2 regions of the Mesorhizobium sp. M0751 genome follow, and region 1 is predicted to be linked to the other one. Evidence: predicted binding sites of a transcription regulator. Region 1 holds the regulator's gene; the other holds the start of a gene.

Region 1 (3,689 bases):
GTTGCGGCTCGCGGCACTTCCTTTTGCGCTCGCCGGCTTGCTGACGACAACGCAGACGCGCGTACCCGATGTATTGATCTCGGAGGACGCACGGCTGGTCGCGCTGCCGATTGGGAGCGGTGAACTCGCGGTCAACCGGGCACGCCCGAATGAGTTCACCATCGACAACTGGAAACGCGCGCTCACATCAGAGGCTATCGTCGCGCCGGAAACACCTGGAAAGAACGACCCGCAATTCGACATTGCCGATCCGGCCGAACTACCGCCGGGCATGCCGTTCATTTGCGCGGACGGCCTCTGCCTTGCCAGGCATCCATCCGGCGCGATCATCGCGCAAGCCAAGGACCGCAATACTGCGCGGCCAGCCTGCGCCTTTGCCAGTTTGATCGTCATCGACGACGCCACCGCCCATAACCCCTGCTACTACGACCGGCTGGTCCTCGTCGTCACCAAACGGCAACTGGCGCGCGCGGGAAGTGCCGCCGTCTATTTCGATCCACAAGCGGCAACACGCGCCGAAATCCGTTTCGCAGTCGAAAAATCATACCGGCCCTGGCACGTGCAGCGGAAATTTTCACGCGCGGCGCGGGGCCTGCCGCCATACCGCAGGGCCGACAAACCCAAAGCCGGCGCCAAGGGCGGAGCTCAGTAGCGGCGGATCAGTCCGACGAGCTTGCCTTGCACCTTGACCCTGTCTGGTCCGAAGATGCGCGTCTCGTAGGCCGGATTGGCGGCTTCCAGGGCGATCGAAGCGCCCTTGCGGCGGAACCGCTTCAGCGTCGCTTCCTCCTCGTCGACCAGTGCCACCACGATCTCACCGGGGCTCGCCGTATCGGCATTGCGGATGATCACCGTGTCGCCGTCGAAAATGCCAGCCTCGATCATCGAATCGCCTTTGACCTCGAGCGCATAATGCTCGCCGCCCATGATCATATCCGGCGGCACCGAAATCGAATGCGTCTGGTGCTGGATGGCGTCGATCGGCACACCGGCGGCGATGCGGCCCATCACCGGGATCGAAACGGCGGCGACGACATCGTCGTCATTGCCGGCTGCAGGGACGCGCGACGATGTCGGCTTGCCCTGCCGAGGGGCGCCTTGCCCGAGGCTGCCCTGGATGACACTCGGCGAGAACTTGCGTGCCGCATTGAGGCCGGGGGCGATCGAGTCAGGCAGGCGCAGCACCTCCAGCGCACGGGCCCGGTTGGGCAAACGGCGAATGAAGCCGCGCTCCTCCAGTGCCGTAATAAGCCGGTGGATTCCCGATTTGGAAGCCAGGTCGAGCGCTTCCTTCATCTCGTCGAAGGAAGGCGGGATACCGCTTTCCTTCAATCTTTCGTGGATGAACATAAGCAGTTCGTGTTGTTTGCGTGTCAGCATAGCGACCCCCAACAGAATCAGAAAAACAAACCCAGAACAAACACTATCTGTTCCAGTTGTGTTCCGCAACTGTTTAAAGTTTAATGAATGCGTTAAGGCTCGGGAAACAAACGACGTCCCCTAACCGGGGTACCGCACTTTCACCGTCGCGAGCCTCATCGCCTTGATTCTGCTTTCGTTTGCGCCCTTCTGGCTTCCCGGAAGGCCACATTGGCATCGGCCGTCGGTCGGCAAATGGCACGGAAGTGAACCCTATCGAGTGTGCGGTTTGGTCAATGCACCGTGAACGAAACGAACTCAAAACGCCAACCTCGGGTTAGGTCCTGGTTTCCATCGCCTGGTCAGGCTGCTTCTCGCCGGTGGAGTCTTGCTGCGCGCAACCAGGTAATGGAAGAACAGTCGATGCGTGTCCGGCGTTGCGTTGGATCTTGGGGGAGCAGGCAAATCATGACAGGAATTCCCGATCTCGTGGCCGTAAAGGCGATGGATGCCGCGGATCCGCTGCGCGCGATGCGCGACCGCTTTGTGTTGCCGCAAGGAGTGATCTATCTCGACGGCAATTCGCTAGGAGCTGCTTCACGTGCCGCTTTCGATGAATTGCGCAAGGCCGCGACCGAAGAATGGTCGCATGATCTTATCCGCGCCTGGAACGCGGCCGGCTGGTTCAACATGCCGCTCGAACTCGGCGACCAGCTCGGGCGCCTGATTGGCGCCGCGGCCGGCCAGACGGTGGTCTGCGACACGACGTCGGTCAACATCTACAAGCTGCTGCACGCCGCCATGGCTATGCGACCGGAGCGGCAGGTCATCGTCGCCGAGGGCGATAGTTTTCCGACGGACCTCTACATGGCTGAGGGTGTGGTTTCGACGCGAAAAGATACGCTGCTGCGCCTCTCGGGGGTCGACGCGCCGAGCATCGAGGAGCTGATCGACGCACGCACCGCCGTGGTGCTGGTCAACCACGTCAACTACAAGTCGGGCGAACTGCGCGACATGCCGGCGCTGACGCGCAGGGCCCAGGAAGCCGGGGCGATGATCGTCTGGGATCTCTGCCACACCGCCGGTGCGATGCCAGTCGAGCTCGACAAGGCAAAGGCCGATTTTGCCGTTGGCTGCACTTACAAATATCTGAATGGCGGACCGGGCGCGCCTGCCTTCATCTATGCGGCTGAGCGGCATCTTGCCGACATCCAGCAGCCGCTCACCGGCTGGTGGGGCCATGCACGGCCCTTCGCCTTCGAGCCAGGCTATGCGGCCGGCACCGGCATCCGCCGGTTTCTGTGCGGCACCCAGCCGATCCTGTCGATGCGCACGCTGAAGGGCGCGCTCGACATCTGGAACGATGTCGACATGACGGCGGTGCGCAAGAAGAGCATTGCGCTGGCCGATCTGTTCATCGAGCTTGTCGAGGCAAAGTGCGGCACTTACGGGCTCACGCTCGAAAGCACGCGCGACGGGGAAAAACGCGGCAGCCAGATTTCATTCATGCATGAGCATGGCTACCAGATCATGCGCGCGCTGATCGAACGCGGCGTGATCGGCGATTTTCGCGCGCCATCGACCATGCGCTTCGGCTTCACCCCGCTCTATGTCGGCTATGCCGATGTCTGGCAGGCCGTCGAAGTGCTTGAGGACATCCTGCGCACCGGTGCGTGGAAGGATGCGCGCTTCGCCATCAAGGCGGCTGTCACTTGAGATTGATGCGAGAGCTGGAGCCGTGAGGCTGGCGACGACGCGCCGCGCGATGCTTACGGCTACGTTGCAAGGCCATATTGCCAGGGGAGGGCGCAGGGTGTTCGAACGTCACATTGCCGATTGGGATAACGCCTATGCCAACGGCGCCAATATAGCCGGCAGCGATCGCTGGCCGGCGGCCTGGATGGAGCCAGCGCGGGTTTTCCGCGACGTGCTTTCGACCGAGGGCAGGGCGCGGCTCGACTTGGCCTATGGCGATAAACCACGCAACCGGCTCGATCTTTTCCTGCCGGCCACCAAGCCCAAGGGGCTCGTGGTGTTCGTCCATGGCGGCTACTGGATGGCATTCGACAAGAGTTTCTGGTCGCATCTTGCCGCTGGCCCTGTTGATCGCGGCTATGCGGTTGCGATGCCGTCCTACACGCTCTGTCCGCAGATACGCATTGCCGGCATCGTCAAGGAAGTCGGCGCGGCGATCGGCACAGCGGCGGCGATGGTCGCAGGGCCGCTGATGCTGACCGGACACTCGGCCGGCGGCCATCTTGTTAGCCGGATGGTTACGGCGACGACGCCGCTGGCGCCCGAAGTGGTCCGGCGCGTTCGTCGCGTGGTGT
Region 2 (3,689 bases), on a different contig from region 1:
CGTCTCGCCGGCAGCCTTCAGGCGGATATGCGCCTCGCGGACCAGCGCACCGCCGACGCCGGTGCCATGGAACGACGGCTCGACCGCCAAAGGAGCCAAAGCCACCGCCGGGAAGCTCTTGCCGCCATTCTGAACGAAAAGCCGTGAAAACAGGATATGGCCGACCACTTGCCCGTCTTCGTCCGCCACCAGTTCGACGACGGCATCACCGCCGGTGACCAGCGCGTCGACCAGTCCGGCCTCCGTCTGCTGGCCGAATGCGTGTTCTTCGACAAGGCGGATCGCCTCGCGGTCCCGCGGCGTCGCCGCGCGTATAGACATCATGCTCATGACAATTTCATTCCTTTTTCGAGCTTGGCCCCGCGCAGAAACTCCTGCGCGGCAATGGGCCTTCCGCCCGCACGTTGAACTTCGACCAGACTGATCGCGCCTGACCCGCAGGCGACCGTCAGCCGGTCATCGAGAATTCCTCCCGGTTCGCCGGCGCCTTGCGAGAGCGTCGAGCGAAGCAGTTTCAGCCGTTCCACGCGGCCGCCGATTTCGGCCTCGCACCATGCACCGGGAAAGGGCGACAGGCCGCGAATCTGATTGTGCACGTCGCCGGCAGGTCGCAGCCAGTCTATGCGAGTCTCCGATTTATCGATTTTCTTGGCGTAGGTCACCCCCACCTCCGCCTGTGTGGTAAATGTCAGCGTATCCCGCTCCAGCCGTTCGAGCGCTTGCACCATCAGCGCAGCACCGAGAACCATCAGCCGGTCGTGCAGATCGCCGGCCGTCATGTTGGGTCCAATGGCGCATTTTTCAACCATTGCCACCGGCCCGGTGTCGAGGCCTTCCTCCATCCGCATCACCATCATGCCCGTCTCGGTATCGCCGGCCATGATGGCGCGCTGGATAGGGGCAGCGCCGCGCCAGCGCGGCAACAGCGATGCGTGGCCATTGAGGCAACCGCGCCGCGGCGCCTCGAGAATGGGTTTGGGCAGAAGCAGCCCGTAGGCGACGACCACGGCCACATCGGCGCGCAAGGCGCGGAACGCCTCCTGCTCCGTCTCGCTCTTCAGCGACACCGGCGTCCGCACCTCGACGTCCAGCCGCTCCGCCTCGCGCTGCACCGGCGACGGCGTCAGCTCAAGCCCGCGCCGGCCGCCGGCGCGCGGCGGCTGCGTGTAGACGGCTGCCAGTTCATGCCCGGCCCCGGCAATCGCCCGCAAGGTCGGAACGGAGAATTCTGGCGTACCCATGAAGACGACACGCAGGGGCATTCGTCGACCCCTATCCCACCATCTTGCCCGGCGCCTTGTCCCTGGCGAGCTTTTTGAACTTCTTGACCACCATGTCGCGCTTCAGTTTTGAGATGTGATCGATGAACAGCACGCCGTTGAGATGGTCGATTTCATGCTGCAGGCAGGTCGCCATCAGTCCCTCGGCCTCGATCTCCTGCAGCTTGCCGTCGCGATCGAGATATTTCACCCGCACCGCGGCGGGGCGCTCGACTTCGGCATAGTAATCGGGGATCGACAGGCAGCCTTCCTCGTAGACCGAACGCTGGTCGGAGCTTTCGAGGACTTCGGGATTGATGAAGACATGCGGCGCTGGCGTCTCGTCCTCTTTGGCGAGGTCGATCACCAGCATGCGCAAGGGTTCGCCGACCTGAATCGCCGCGAGGCCGATGCCGGGCGCGTCATACATGGTGTCCAGCATGTCGCCGGCCAGTTTGCGCAAATCGCCGTCGACACGCTCGACCGGTTTTGAAACCTGACGCAGGACGGGATCGGGGAGGATGATAAGCGGCTTGATCGACATGGCGTCTCACCTAAGACCTCGCAGGAAAAGCGTCAACCGGGACGCCTTCGGGTCGTTCACGTTTTGATCTGTGCCGGCAGACCGAATCATCTATGCTGTTGGCATGAACGATCTGGCCACCATCCTGTCCGAACCTGTCGCCCGCCTCGGCGCCACCACGATCACGCTGGGCCATGCCCTGGGTTTCGGCGCAATGCTGTTCCTCGGACTGTTCATGGCGCTCGTCGTTGCGCTCTGGCGATCAGCCAAGGCGCGTGCAATGGCGGCCGCCGAAGCCGCCGACCACGCCCGCGATGCCGAGGCGAGGATGGCCGGCATCTTGGCAAGCCAGGCGGAAATGCAGGGCCGCATGGGCGCCATCGCCGAAGTGTTCGGGGCGCGCCAGGCGGAACTGACACAGTCGATCGGCCAGCGCCTCGATGCCATGACCGGCCGCTTGGGCCAGACCATGACCGAGCAGACGAGATCGACGCATGAGAGCCTCGCCAAGCTGCAGGAACGGCTGGCGGTTATCGATATCGCGCAAGGCAACATCCAGTCGCTGGCCGGCCAGGTCGTGCAATTGCAGGCGATCCTTTCCAACAAGCAAACGCGCGGGGCCTTCGGCCAGTCGCGCATGGAAGCCATCGTCGCCGACGGATTGCCGCACGGCGCCTATGAATTCCAGGCGACCTTGTCGAATGGCAGCCGGCCCGACTGCCTGGTGAAGATGCCGAACGGCGCACCGTCGCTTGCCATCGATGCAAAGTTTCCGCTCGAGGCCTGGAATGCCATCCGGGCCGCCGAAGGCGCCGACCTGCAGAAGTCCGCCGCTCAGGCTTTCCGCCGCGACATCGAGGTGCATGTCCGCGATATTTCCGAAAAATACCTGATCCAAGGCGAAACGCAGGATACCGCCTTCATGTTCGTGCCTTCGGAATCGGTATTCGCCGAAATCCATGAGAATTTCGAGGCCGTTGTCCAAAAGGCGCATCGCTCGCGGATCGTCATCGTCTCGCCGTCGCTTCTGATGCTGTCGATCCAGGTCATCCAGGCAATCCTCAAGGATGCCCGTATGCGCGAGCAGGCGCACCTGATCCAGGGCGAGGTCATCCGGCTGATGGAAGACGTCTCTCGGCTCGACGAGCGGGTACGCAAATTGCAGACGCATTTCGGCCAATCGGCCAAGGATATCGACGACATCCTGGTCTCGACATCGAAGGTGACCAGGCGCGGACAAAAGATCGAGGCGCTGGAGTTTGGCGTGCAGCCGGCAGAGGACACCTCTTCGAACGGCGGCGGAGCAAAAGCGGAAAGCAGCCCGCGTGTTGCCGACTCGAAAACCGGGCAATTGAGGCTGAGGGTCGTCGAAGGCGACGATTGAGAGCTATGCCGGAACCGGAGCCGAGCGCTTCGCCCGGGTCCGGCGCTACTGCTCCTCGATGATGGTTGTGCCTTCGAATTCCGGCAGCCAATGCAGCGCCGAGCGGTACCAGATCTGCTTTCTCGGCACCAGTTGATCGCGCTGCCGTGCCGTGCCGACCCTGATACCGTAAACCTTCGGTCCCTCGCCCGCCGACGTGGCGTAGAGATGCGAGCCGCACTCACCGCAAAATGCCTGGGCACGCTTGGCGCCGCTCGAACCGGTCTTGATGTAGATTTTCGGCGTACCCTTGGTGATCCTGTAATTGTCCTCGGACGCCGGCACGGTGACGCGAAAGGCCGTTCCGGTCAGCTTCTGACAATCGATGCAGTGACAAATGGTGGTCTTTTCCGGATCGACTTCGGCCTCGTAAGTGATGGCGCCGCAATGACACCCGCCGTCGATTTTCATCTTCGTTCCTCCTGGAGCTTTTGCCCGCAATCATAACCGGGACTGCCCGATGGCGCAGCCATTTTCCTCAGAC

What was found. Region 1 encodes LexA, which represses DNA repair genes until DNA is damaged. Its sites were predicted from a motif close to TGTTCNNNNTGTGTTCNG; they were not measured.
Region 2: a site for LexA is predicted at 1,857-1,874, ahead of NKI19_RS14595 (DNA recombination protein RmuC). Genes of this name have one in related genera too.

The regions. Positions count from the first base shown of each region.
Region 1 covers NZ_JAMYPH010000006.1:10,481-14,169, reverse strand. Annotated here, with positions in the region: gene NKI19_RS11920 (ComEC/Rec2 family competence protein) at 1-652, shown strand, start outside; gene lexA (transcriptional repressor LexA) at 646-1,380, opposite strand; gene kynU (kynureninase) at 1,828-3,075, shown strand; gene NKI19_RS11905 (hormone-sensitive lipase) at 3,173-3,689, shown strand, end outside.
Region 2 covers NZ_JAMYPH010000008.1:29,786-33,474, reverse strand. Annotated here, with positions in the region: gene NKI19_RS14610 (GNAT family N-acetyltransferase) at 1-330, opposite strand, end outside; gene fmt (methionyl-tRNA formyltransferase) at 327-1,256, opposite strand; gene def (peptide deformylase) at 1,273-1,803, opposite strand; gene NKI19_RS14595 (DNA recombination protein RmuC) at 1,907-3,166, shown strand; gene NKI19_RS14590 (GFA family protein) at 3,212-3,616, opposite strand; gene NKI19_RS14585 (cation diffusion facilitator family transporter) at 3,684-3,689, opposite strand, start outside.